2 regions of the Cohnella abietis genome follow, and region 1 is predicted to be linked to the other one. Evidence: riboswitches for the same ligand, from Rfam matches in the RefSeq annotation. Region 1 holds a riboswitch; the other holds the start of a gene.
What was found. A riboswitch is a leader RNA that binds a small molecule or an ion and turns the genes downstream of it on or off. The one in region 1 is predicted to bind ZMP and ZTP.

Region 1 (6,725 bases):
GAGCAATCAGGCTGTCCGTTGGCGGCTCCAAGTGCAAATCGTTCAGGTAGACCTAGTCCAACGCTGGCTAGGCACGTGAAGGAGGATTTAAACGGCCTAATCAATGGAGTGCTCGACGGGGGGGCGACTGGTGTTGGTTTAGAATCTACCGTGGTACAAGTGGTAGATAATCAGGTTCATATCCTAAGACCGGGTGGAGTTACACGGGAGCAATTGCAACTGGTCTTAGGAACAAGGGTTCAAATATTTAAGCCAACGCCAATAGAAGAACAAACAGCCACAGCATTAAGTGGCGGCGAAATTACTTCTCAGACTAACTCTGCCCAACCCCCGCGGTCACCTGGCGTAAAGTACGCTCATTACGCTCCCAAGGGTGACATGCTTCTCGTAACAGGAGATCCCAATAAGGTTATCTCGTTCATTCAGGCTAAGGCTGTAGACGCACAGCGACGAGGATATCGAGTGGCCATTCTGTCCTGCTCAGAGCATGCTTCATATTATAAGGCTGAAGCTGTATTTGATTGCGGTCCTCTCGCCGAACCAGATAAAGCAGCCCAATCCTTATATGCCTTATTGCGCGAATGTGATGAACAAGAGCTAGGATTTATCATCGCAGAAGGCTACATTGAAGATGGTATTGGAGCCGCGCTTATGAATCGGCTTCGAAAAGCGGCAGGTGGACATGAAGTAGTCGTCTAAAATCCTGCATAGAGTTATCCTTAGTAAGTTACTGCCCTGGTGTGCATGTTCATCTTTTCATCCGCATATGTTTGAAAAGAGGACAAGGTACAATGCACGTATGTGACAACCATTCATTACACGAATGGTCGCACAGAGGGGGACAAACTATGTTTGACGTGTCCGCGGCGGCAACCGGACAAATACTAACGATAATCTTGATGGCGATTGCTCTGGGTATGGATGCTTTCTCGTTGGGGGTTGGAATCGGCTTGAAGGGCGTTCGACTACTTGATATCCTTAAGCTAAGCTCCATTATCGCCCTTTTCCATGTTCTGATGCCACTTGGTGGAATGATTACTGGGCAATATGTAAGTGGATTACTGGGAGGGATTGCGACCTCTGCGGCAGGTGCGTTACTTTTATTGCTCGGGGGACATATGGTATACAGCTCCATTCGAGGAGGAGCGGTGCATTCCTTTGATCACCGTACGATATGGGGGATGCTCGTCTTTTCCGTTAGCGTGAGCATTGATTCTTTTTCAGTTGGTGTTTCTTTAGGGATGTTTTCCGCACACGTGCTTCTTACGGTTCTGATGTTTGGTTTGTTCGGGGGATTAATGAGTGTGCTCGGTTTGATGATAGGAAGAAGGGCGAGCCGTTCCATGGGAGGATATGGAGAGGCACTTGGCGGTGTCATTTTGTTCGCATTTGGTCTATTATTTCTAGTATGAGCTTCAAAACTCAACCAAGAGTACTGGGGGGGAGAAAATGAACCGAGTTTTAATTGTATGTACGGGTAATACTTGCCGAAGTCCGATGGCCGAAGCCATGCTTAAGGATTTGGCCGAGCGTAGCGGAAAGCCGATAGAAATTCGTTCTGCTGGTGTTGCTACTGCTAACGGGTTACCAATTTCTTCTCACGCAGCTGTGACACTTAGAAAACGAAACCTTGCTTTGCCTGGAGCATCTACGATGTTGTCGGCAGATGAGGTTGTTTGGGCAAATTTAATATTAACAATGACTGCCGGACATAAACGAGCGATTTTGCAGCGTTTTCCCGAAGCTTTGTCCAAGACCTTTACGCTTAAGGAATATGCTTTGCGGGGAGACCCTGTCATGGATGATGTGGCCGAGGCTGAGCAATTGTACTCAGAGTGGCAGGTTAGACAAGCCTTAGGCCAGAACCTAAGCACGGAACAGCGTGCACGTCTGTTCGAGCTCCAACGCAACATACCCGACTTTGACATCGCGGACCCGTTCGGAGGTCCCTTAACACTATATGAGCAATGCGCAGATGAGATAGAAGATATTTTATTGACATTAGTCGACAAGCTAGACTCAGATTTCAAAGATCGGTGATTGATTTTTGCTTCGTCCTTGGTTATGATAAAGCTACAACTTCAAGGTTCCGATGTAACTGGCGACGACAAGTGGAGCAAACCACGGTGGAGCATCGGAATGACGGCCGGTCGCCTGGGCAAAGAGCAACGTGCGTAAGCACGTGTGCTCTTTTTTGACTTTATTTGCTGAAATCCTAGGTGTGAAGGAGATGGTCCAGCGTCCTTAACATACTTTGGCCCAGCTGTTTGAGACAGGTGAATTCAGGTATAATACCCTTATTGTCATCTGTGCGACAGCCAAGCTATAGGGAGGTCTTGTCATGGCTTCAAATTCTCAATTTATAGCCGATCAAGTGGAGCTTTTGCTTTCTGAACTGGTGCAAACGAGTGGATTGCGCGCAGGGCAGATGATCGTGATGGGAGTCAGTACAAGTGAGGTGCAGGGTCATCATATCGGCACTTTGGGCACGGAGATTGTAGCAGAGCAAATTCACATCGGTGTTCAGAAGGCTCGGGAGCAATTTGATTTTCAAGTGGTATGGCAATGCTGCGAGCATTTGAACCGAGCACTTGTAACCGAGCGTGTCCTAGCGGAAGCGCAAGGCTGGACGGAAGTGTCTGCTGTACCTGTTCCCAAGGCTGGTGGTTCGATGGCTTCATTCGCCTATCGGCAGATGAAAGATCCTTGTCTGGTGGAATACGTTCAGGTTCATGCTGGAATGGATATCGGCGAGACAATGATTGGGATGCACCTTCGTCCTGTTGCTGTGCCACTGAGACCAACAATTCGCTTGATTGGTCAGGCGAGAGTGAATATGGCAATGACTCGTCCGAGATTGATTGGTGGGTCACGCGCTGAATATTTCTTGCCAGATAAGCAAGCCAGTGAGCTTTTGAAACAATCACCTAGCAATGAAGTAATGCCGAAAATTTGTGATTAATGAAATAAAATTATAAAACATTTGGGAGGATTTACTACTATGTTGGAAAACTTACGTAAGCAGGACCCTGAAATTGTTAAAGCTCTTAACTTGGAATTGCAGCGTCAACGTGACAATATTGAATTGATTGCCTCTGAAAATATCGTAAGTGAAGCGGTTCTGGAAGCGATGGGTACCGTGCTGACAAACAAGTATGCAGAAGGCTATCCAGGCAAGCGTTACTATGGCGGTTGTGAGTATGTAGACATTCCTGAACAAATCGCTCGTGACCGTGCGAAGGAATTGTTTGGTGCAGAGCATGCTAACGTACAGCCTCACTCTGGCGCACAAGCGAATTTGGCTGTTTACTTGGCAGTACTTAAGCCAGGAGATACAGTTCTGGGTATGAATCTTGCTCATGGCGGACATTTAACACATGGTAACCCTGCCAATGCTTCAGGTTTGCTATATAACTTCGTTGCATATGGTGTAGATGAGAAAACTTTCACGATTGACTATGATGAAGTGCGCAAAGCTGCTTTCAAGCACCGTCCTCGTCTTATCGTTGCTGGTGCATCCGCATACCCTCGTACGATTGATTTCGCTAAACTGGGTCAAATCGCTAATGACGTAGGCGCTCTATTCATGGTTGATATGGCTCATATTGCAGGATTGGTTGCTGGTGGTGAGCACCCGAGTCCAGTACCACATGCACATTTTGTTACAACAACGACTCACAAAACCCTTCGTGGACCACGCGGCGGTTTGATCCTTTGTCGCCAGCCTTGGGCGGCTGCAATTGATAAAGCAGTATTCCCAGGTACGCAAGGCGGACCGCTTATGCACATCATCGCTGCTAAAGCAGTAGCTTTCGGCGAAGCTCTTGAGCCGTCCTTTAAAGATTACGCTCGTAACGTTGTTGTTAATGCTAAAGCATTGGCTGAAGCTCTTGTTGCTGAAGGCTTAAACATTGTGTCTGGAGGAACAGACAACCACTTGATGCTGATCGATACTCGCAGCTTGAACATTACTGGTAAAGTGGCTGAGCACGTTCTGGATTCCGTAGCCATCACAGTTAACAAGAACGCAATTCCTTTTGACCCAACTAGTCCGTTCGTTACTAGCGGTATTCGGATTGGTACTCCTGCTGTTACTACTCGCGGTATGGGAACAGAAGATATGAAAACTATTGCTAAAGTTATCGCTCTAACACTGAAAAACCCGGAAGATCAGGCGACGCTTGAGAAAGCGCGTGGACTTGTAGCTGAGCTGTCTAGCAGATATCCACTTTACCCGACATTAGGGTATTAATTCTGGATTAAAATAGCATCATTGATTTATGATGAACAAACCGGGAGCCAATTCACATTGGTTTCCGGTTTGTTGTTGTTTTACAGCCAATCATTCAAAAATAAGCCTCTGATTCGACGAATGGAATAGCTTTTGATGCTTGTGAGGGAGATTGACGGATGTTATGCACCCATTCGGAGACAATGATATAATGTACGGGCAAGATACATAGGGAAGCGACCGATAAAATGTAGAACGAAATAGATCTATCGGTTCGTATGAGAAAGGGAAGAACATTATGGGGCAACTCGTCATTTGCGATCATCCGCTGATTCAACACAAAGTAACTTTTATTCGTGACAAAATGACCAATACAAAACAATTTCGCGAGCTAGTCGATGAAGTGTCCATGCTTATGGCTTACGAAATTACGAGGGATGTTCAGCTTTCACCTGTGCGGGTGGATACGCCAGTACAGACAACGGAAGGTAAGGTAATTGCCGGAAGAATGCTGGGGCTGATTCCTATTCTTAGAGCTGGGCTCGGAATGGTTGACGGAGTACTGAGAATTATTCCTTCCGCTAAGGTTGGGCACATTGGGTTGTATAGAGATCATGAAACCTTACAGCCAGTCGAGTACTATTGCAGTCTTCCATCGGACGTTACAGAGAGGGAACTGATCGTCATTGATCCTATGCTCGCAACTGGGGGGTCGGCGAATGCGGCACTTGATATGCTGAAAAAGAGAGGCTGTCGACCAACGAAGCTGATGTGCCTGATTGCTGCGCCAGAAGGGGTTAAGGCAGTACAGGAGCAGCATCCGGAAATTGATATTTACTTGGCAGCTTTAGACGAGAGATTAAATGAGCATGGCTATATCGTGCCAGGTCTTGGAGACGCAGGCGATCGGCTATATGGAACGAAGTAGCAATGTGTGTGAAAGATGCGTTTATTCTTGCCATGAAAACAAGCGCGCGGTAGTGTTGCAGTGTTTGGGCATGTTATAAGGGGAGATAACTAGAGTGAGCAATAAAATAAAAGTAATGACGATTTTTGGGGTCCGTCCTGAGGCTATCAAGATGGCTCCGCTTATACTGGAGCTTCAGAAGTATCCCGAGCAGATAGAGCCTCTAGTATGCGTGACGGCACAGCACCGCCAGATGCTGGATCAGGTGCTAGAGGTATTCGCTATTAAACCAGATTACGATCTGGATATTATGCAGGCAAGTCAGACTCTGAATGATATTTCTATACGTGTGCTTCAAGGGCTTGAGCCCGTGCTAAGAGAAGCAAAGCCGGACATAGTGCTCGTTCACGGTGATACGCTAACGACTTTCTTAGCTAGCTATGCAGCGTTCATGCAGCAAATTAAGGTAGGCCATGTCGAAGCAGGCTTACGCACATGGAATAAGCTTTCCCCCTACCCCGAGGAAATGAACCGACAGCTGACTGGTGTTTTAGCTGATTTGCATTTCGCTCCTACGCAATGGTCAGCAGGTAATCTACGTAAAGAAAACAAAAGCGAAGATCAGATTTATATTACAGGCAACACCGTTACCGATGTATTTCAATACACAGTAAAATCTGATTTCACACATCCTGTCCTAGATTGGGCAGCGGGTAAGAGACTTATCCTAATGACAGCGCACCGCCGCGAATCGCAAGGTGAACCACATCGTCAGATTTTCCGTGCAGTTAAGCGGATTGCTGACGAATTCGAGGATATTGCAATCGTCTATCCGGTTCATCCAAGCCCGGCAGTACGGGGCCCCGCTCAAGAGATTCTTGGCAACCATCCCCGCATCAAGCTAATTGACCCTCTTGATGTTGTTGAGCTTCATAACTTCTATCCACATACCCACCTCATCTTAACTGATTCTGGTGGTCTGCAGGAAGAAGCCCCGTCCTATGGTGTTCCAGTTCTCGTCCTAAGGGATACGACAGAGCGTCCAGAAGGAATTGGTGCAGGTACGCTTGAGCTAGTTGGAACGGATGAAGAGAAGGTTTATAGCCGGGCACACGCATTGCTTACTGACCCGAATCTCTATGCTCAAATGAGTCAAGCGGCAAATCCATATGGAGATGGACAAGCTTCTAAGAGGATTGTTGCCTCCATTCTTCATCATTTTCTTCATTTGAAGCGGCCTGAACAATTCTCTCGCTAATCATTTTACTCGGACTATTTTTGCCAATTTTCGTAAAGTCGGTTCCGCTTGGTTGGGAAAACAAGGGGAGCGCATTTATTAAAGAGGCTGAAACGTACAGCGTACAGCGGAACTGTATGGTTTGGAAGTCCGAGAACTCCCGTTATTAGAGGGTTTGTGCAGTTGACGTTCACATAAAATTTGAATTTCGTTTAATTGACAAATGGGCTAAAGCAAAGCTACAATATATCGTGGAACATGGGTAGAAAGGGCTTACGCGAGCCTCTTAGACTCAAGGTGACGAAGGAGTGACGAATCGTGGCGAATTCCCCGCAACGGACCCCGCAAGA
Region 2 (6,725 bases), 2.7 Mb from region 1:
AGAAGGGGATTAATAGAAATGGCTAAATAGATTATGCTAGATCATAAAGAAGTAATCGTATAAGATCAAGAAAATTTAGTGGATTGTGATTGGAAAATTAGGGGGTTAGACATGAATACTGAACAAATGTATTTGGAAAGTGCAAAAAAACAATTTCTTTACTACAAAACATTAGGAGAAGCAGCTATTAATCAAGTCGATTCAGAACAGTTATTTGAGACTTTTAATGACGATTCTAATAGCATCGCAACTATAGTAAAACACTTGTGGGGAAATATGCTTTCAAGGTGGACAGATTTTTTAATCAGTGACGGAGAAAAGTCTTGGAGAGATAGAGATTCGGAATTTGAGAATGATATTGAAACGAAAGATGAGCTTTTAAAGAAATGGGACGAAGGCTGGACATGTCTACTGAATGCAATAGATTCCATTACAACTGATCAATTATTACAAATTGTGTATATTCGCAATGAAGGACATACAATTATTGAGGCCATTAATAGACAGTTAGCACATTATCCATATCACGTCGGACAGATTGTTTATGCTGCAAAAATGTTAAATAAGAGTAGCTGGAAAAGCCTATCTGTTCCAAAGAATGGCTCTAAACAATATAATAACGATAAATTCTCAAAAGAAAGAGCTATAAAAAATTTTATAGATGAAGAACTGAACAAATCGAAATAAATTATTAACGGTACTTGCCAATAATCACTTCAAATATTTGTGTGTACAAAAAGCTAATTGTGCCGTTCGGTGGCATTACAGAGTAGACCAAAGGTACAATCCTATAGCTCAAAGCAACAAAAAGCAACTGAGAGTAATTAGTTGCTTTTTGTTGCTTCCTTGTTTGAATACACGTACTTTTTAAGTGTTGTCCAGTTTAATTCCTTGCATTGAATCTGTCATTCGAAAGGAAGCAATAACTCACATTCCGTTAGGTATCTTCCGGATTTCTAAAAGAAAGTCTATCTTTTGATTCCAGCTGTTCGAATGCAGTGTTCGCAGTGTGATATGACCTGAAAGGGGAGATGATGCTCGATCTATTACCCGGACGAAAGCTTGTGGATTTACGTGCATATGCCGAGCACCATCCGGATTCCTGTGCTGACACCTTGTACAGTTGTGATGGACTTATCACACATGGATCAGCGAATGTTTTCCAAAGGCTTTTCGAATCGCCGATCGCTTTAACGTATATGGCTATATGATAGAGGCTCTCAATTCTAAGGGGTGCATTTCATTACGCTCTGCAGGCTTTTTTTATCGAGGAAAGAATTGGTACAGAATTAAAAGAGCCCCTTCATGGCAGATCATGAGGGGGGGATACTTAAGTTGATGTAACGGATATATAGCATCATGTCATCAGGCTGCCGAAGGCTCAAGCCGGGTTTTATGGGGAAAATTTATATTAGCGGATATTTGTCAGTGTAAAAGTAAAAAGCGAAGAACGAACCTAAATCTAGGCAACTGCATAGTGTGAAAAAGAGTGATATTTCAGATCTGCGGAGGTTATGTGATGAGTTATCAATATCCAGCAACTCAAGAACGAGTTCTGTACCACGCGGACCCTAACGTAGTTACTACTTTAAGGTCAATTCGGGATCGTGTATATCAAATATCCAGCACGCATTTAAATCAACGAGTACATGTTCAGACCCTAGACGGTAATACCTACGAAGGTGTAATTGTACATGTCGATAGTAGACACGTTTGTATAAGGGTTTCACAACCATCAGGACAACGTGCCTTCTTTGGTCCTAGTGAGGCGGCGATTCTTACTTTAGTGCTCTTCGAATTGCTTGTTATCGTTTTGTTGGCATGAATACTGTTAAGGTAACTAGATTTAAGTAAATTGAACCGATACGTACTAGCTTTGTAATTACAGTAACTGTTCAGCTATCGGGCAGTAGAGCATTGTAGCCTTTGGTGTTGTTTAAGCCATGGTCATAATTGATTTTACTAGCAGTAATTGCTATTATAGGAAGTAATTTAGAACTTATATGTGACTGGCGAAGCATGGGGATCCATGAGGAAGCATATAAGTTGGAGCCGTACGCCTGGGCAGAGGTAAGGGGAATTTCCCCTTACCTCTTTATGTTTACTCGAGAGGAGCAAGAGCAGTGAAAACAGTTCAACAAGATTTGTTTGAAAATCCATATCCCGGAAGAACGCTTATCGTAGGAATGACTCCTTCCGGGTCGCATTATGTACAGGTGTATTGGATTATGGGGAGAAGCACGAACAGCCGCAACCGCGTCTTTGAACTGGATGGATGGAGCGTAAAGAACAAAGCACTTGATCCCGCACAAATGGAAGATCCATCACTAATTATTTATTATCCTATTCGACATTGGGAGAACGTGCACATTGTCTCGAATGGTGATCAAACTGATACTATCTATGATGGGTTGCAGCATAACCGGACCTTCGAACAATCGTTAATGCTTCGAGAGTTTGAACCTGACGCTCCACACTTTACACCGAGAATTTCAGCCGTGATTAACACAGACCTTAAACAGTACAGTTTGTCGATTTTAAAAACACATGAAAACGACCCTTCAGTTTGCTTACGTAATAGTTATCAATACAGCAAGTTTAAGAGTGGCATTGGTCACTGCATTCACACGTATAACTCTGAGCAGAATGGTGTACTAAAGCCATTTGAAGGTGATCCTTTCGAAGTACCACTATTCGATTCAAATAATGAAATAGCAGACTTTTACTGGGAACGTATCAATGCTGAAAACAAAATCGCATTGTTGGTAAAGTTTATTAATGTTTCAAATCAAGATATTCAATTCCAAATTCGAAATAAGCATTCAACTAACGGGACACTATAGCTCAATAAGCAACTAGAACGAGGCTGTCGGCAAGGATCGGCAGTCTCGTTGCGCTAACAGGGAGGATAGTTTAGTTATTCCTTGAATACTACAATGAGTGAATAGAATTTACGAAGATTTTTGAAAACCAGAATCTCATTTGAGGTGTAGTTTATTTTGGAGAACTTACAGTTTTTATTTAAGGACCCAATAACTCAACAATCAGAATTAAGCCCTGGATACGATGATCATGCAAGTGATGTGTGGCTTGTAAAAACAGAGAATGAAGAGGTTGTTGTCCGAACAACAAGAATGTTAGAGAGACCTAATAATGACTTTTGGTATGGATGTAATAAGTTGTTCGGGGTTGACCCAAGAAATGTCCATGAGATGGAGTATATTAATAACACCTTGAGAAAGTTCAGCACTATTCCTATTCCTAAAGTAATAAGAAAAGGAAGCATGAACGAAAGACAATTTGTTGTTGTAGAAAAACTAGAAGGGGGAGTTTGTCGTTCTTTTGACGATCAGCCACAATCATTAATTGAAAGTTTAGGCGAGGGAATAGCAAGTATACATAAATATAAATCCGATTATGTAGGAACAGCTTCAGGTAGGTTCAGAACACCTATAAAGAATTTCCATGATGAGTTAATTGCTACCATAAGTGAGTTGGCTAGAATTTATTACAAAAATGACATACAAGCACAAAAGTTACTCCCTAAAATGATAGATATGCTTAAGGCTTTACCTACTCCAACTCACTCGTCATTTGTTCTAGTCGATATGGACCCTTCACAATTTATTACTAATAGTGAAGTAATCACAGGTCTCGTTGACACAGAAGTGTATGTATTAGGTCCAAGGGAATTAGATTTCATTGGTCTGGAATATTTAATGAATAAGCATTCCGCGGATATATTTAAAAATGCTTATCATAAACATTTATCTCTACCTGATTTGGAGTTGTATAGAGTCCCATATCGCTTCTTTTATCGTTTACTAAGAGTTCAAGGTAGCGTAGATTGGGACGAATGGTTAAATCACCCTAAGTTATTTTAATTGATCATTCTTGTGGTACTCTCGTTTTATTCAACTAAAGGGGAACTATAGCTCAATAAACAACCAGAACGAGGCTACCGACATGGATCGGTAGCCTCGTTGAGCTAACTGGCAGTTTAGCGCAACTTTCCATTATTTGGTGTCGTATAAGAAGTGAAAAGGATAACGGCTATAGAGTGAAGAGTGAGAAACTTTTAGGGAGTGAACAAATGTGAGGATGAATTCTATAAACACTAGAATATTGATTGGTATGATTTTTTTCGTTTGTGTAGTGGCAGGTGCAGTGGCGTTCCAAAGCACTTTTGCTAAAAGCGCAATTAATCAGAGCCCCACAAATCCTCCTAACTATCCCGAAAATGAAATTGGGCAGACATACGGTTCTGCTGAAGAAGCCACTCCCGTTGAAATGCTACCTGACTTAATCCATGTAGGAAGTGTTAATGGTCTTGCAGGATATGTGCTGAAAAAAGATTATCTCGGTGAACTTGGTCGTGATGTCCAATTGTATGATGCTGATGGGAAAACCATAATTGGTTCTTTTCATATTGGCGCTAAGAATATGGACTATCCTAAAAATAAAAACGGACAGACATACGGTTCTGTCGCAAATGCTACGTCTCCAGAAACGGAACCTGAATTAATCAATGCTATAGGTTTGGATGGCACACAAGGATATGTGCTGAAAAAAGACATAGACGGTGAGCAACCAAAATCACCCGAGGAAGCCATTGCGATACAGAACAGTAGATCACCAGGTGGTCGTGATATTCCGCTGTATGACGTTGATGGTGAAACCGTAATTGGTGTATTTCATGTTGGAGGAAAGTGAAATATAGAATGTTCAAGAGCTATGCTAACGAGGAACTATACCACAATAATCATCGGGAAAAGGCAGTTTAGTGCAATAGTTTACTTGCCTGTATCCTTTTAAAAGAGGTGACGTTAAGCTTGGAGAGAAATAAAATTGAAGTTTTCTTCAGAAAAAAGGTAAGAATTATAACGACGTCTGGAGCAGTATATTTGGATACATCCTTGATTGGAGCCCTGATGGACAAGACTTCATCGAGATTGAAGAATTGGAACCGTATTCTGCGGGAGTTATGGATATCAACATAATAAAGAGCATTATCAGAGTTAATTTACAATAAATTGTTCAAGCTATTAAGCTGAAGGGGAACAATAGCTCAATAAACAACCAGAACGAGGCTGCCGACATGGATCGGTAGCCTCGTTGAGCTGGGCGGGTTAGTTTAAAAATAAAAAGCATACTGTAAGAATCCGTAAATGGTAATTTTAAGAAAATACTTGAAAAGGGATTAGTTGGGCTGATTTATCCTAAAATTGTAATTATGATGATGGTGAAGTAGACCGTTTTTACCCGAATAAAAAACAAAAATATATGTGGCACTTTTGGGGGAAACCTGAAGAACTAAAGGTTCATTAAAACTAATGGGTATTAGCAAAGAATCAGAAGAAAAAACCACTGTAATTGAAGCCTTAGAATTAGGTGGACCTAATAATGGAGCTGACGGACACACTCCTTTACAAATGTCATTACCTTCACCTGGTTTTTGGAGATTAGATGCTTATTTCGGTAATAAATTTTTTGATAGTATTACGGTTCAAGTACACGATCTAAAATGAATAATTATCGTTACGCTCCCTCGAAATGATTCAGTATCTTCACTCTGACTTATTGGTTTCTGAATTCTAGTACATATCGGAACAAGGGCATAAACGTCACGAATGAGATGGAGAGAGGGGATGTTCGGGGAATAATCACCATCTCATTACCAACAAAACAAAGTTATCCGCGTCTGGATGCACCGATCGAGGATATTATCGGTTTCTCCTACGTACGCCGATTTAATCTAATCACCTACACAGGAAAGCCGCGCTTCGGACAAAACTGCGTCACAATTTCTCCACAAATCTGCACTTTAGGCATTAATGCACTTTGAGTATAATTGCACTTTGGGCAACCATATGTTAAGTTATTGTCATCCCAATCAGACGAATGAGAGCGAGGTGTAAAAATCCGTGGAGAAGCACAGTCTGCGCTATATCAAAAAGGAGGCGACAGCCCACGCCCTGTCAGAGGCGGCATTTCAGCTAGCGCTCGAACGCGGACTGGACGGCTTTGTCGTGGACGAAATCGCCCAGCGCGCCGGTTATTCCCGCAGGACGTTTGCCAATCACTTTACGTGCAAGGAGGAAGCCGTCGCGATGGCTGCCTTCCCTTCCGACGATATGGCCGGCGCGGAAGAAATGATTACGGAATTACCCGAGGGCGCCACACCGCTGGATGTGCTACACCACTGGCTGAAGGCGCAGTTCACCGCGGATCTGTTCCGGAGAATGCGCGACCTGATGTCGTTATCCATACGATATCCCACGTTGGATCCGTATATTCTCAGCACCTTCCGTCGGCTGCAAACGGCGGCCCGCGAGACGATCAGCTTTCATTTTCAAGGACGTTTTTCGGTAGGATACAGCCACTTGCTCATTGGCGCAGTATACGGAGCGATCCTCCCCGTCATCGACGGAAGTCTCCAGATCCTGCTGCCCGGCGATTCTCCCAAGGAAACACCGGAAGTAGTTACCTTCGGCGAATATTTGGATACAATCTTCGACTATTTGCGTAACGGCTTCTGATATTAGATTAAAAAAGGAGTGCCATACTGCCATGTCAACGTTTCTGTACAAAATAGGTAAAGCTGCCTACGACAAGCCCTGGGCCATCATTTCAAGCTGGATTGTGATCCTGGGCATCGTCGTAGCGATGATTGGCGTCAACGGGCTTAACATCAGCTCGGAGATGAAGCTGGAGGGCACCGAATC

Region 2: it holds a riboswitch for ZMP and ZTP, as region 1 does, so the genes downstream of both, KCTCHS21_RS15855 (IMP cyclohydrolase) here and KCTCHS21_RS27940 (TIGR01440 family protein) in region 1, are expected to answer to the same signal.

What each region holds. Positions count from the first base shown of each region.
Region 1 is NZ_AP019400.1:6,364,977-6,371,701, reverse strand. It holds gene KCTCHS21_RS27955 (L-threonylcarbamoyladenylate synthase) at 1-699, shown strand, start outside; gene KCTCHS21_RS27950 (manganese efflux pump MntP) at 849-1,412, shown strand; gene KCTCHS21_RS27945 (low molecular weight protein arginine phosphatase) at 1,450-2,040, shown strand; ZMP/ZTP riboswitch at 2,085-2,167, shown strand; gene KCTCHS21_RS27940 (TIGR01440 family protein) at 2,342-2,962, shown strand; gene KCTCHS21_RS27935 (serine hydroxymethyltransferase) at 3,005-4,252, shown strand; gene upp (uracil phosphoribosyltransferase) at 4,530-5,159, shown strand; gene wecB (non-hydrolyzing UDP-N-acetylglucosamine 2-epimerase) at 5,275-6,396, shown strand; gene KCTCHS21_RS27920 (AtpZ/AtpI family protein) at 6,694-6,725, shown strand, end outside.
Region 2 is NZ_AP019400.1:3,658,880-3,665,604, reverse strand. It holds gene KCTCHS21_RS15860 (DUF1572 family protein) at 112-687, shown strand; partial or broken gene KCTCHS21_RS31155 (transposase) at 1,014-1,222, shown strand; ZMP/ZTP riboswitch at 1,996-2,073, shown strand; gene KCTCHS21_RS15855 (IMP cyclohydrolase) at 2,124-2,843, shown strand; gene KCTCHS21_RS15850 (phosphotransferase) at 3,000-3,884, shown strand; gene KCTCHS21_RS15845 (hypothetical protein) at 4,102-4,713, shown strand; gene KCTCHS21_RS15840 (hypothetical protein) at 5,334-5,528, shown strand; gene KCTCHS21_RS15835 (TetR/AcrR family transcriptional regulator) at 5,925-6,539, shown strand; gene KCTCHS21_RS15830 (MMPL family transporter) at 6,571-6,725, shown strand, end outside.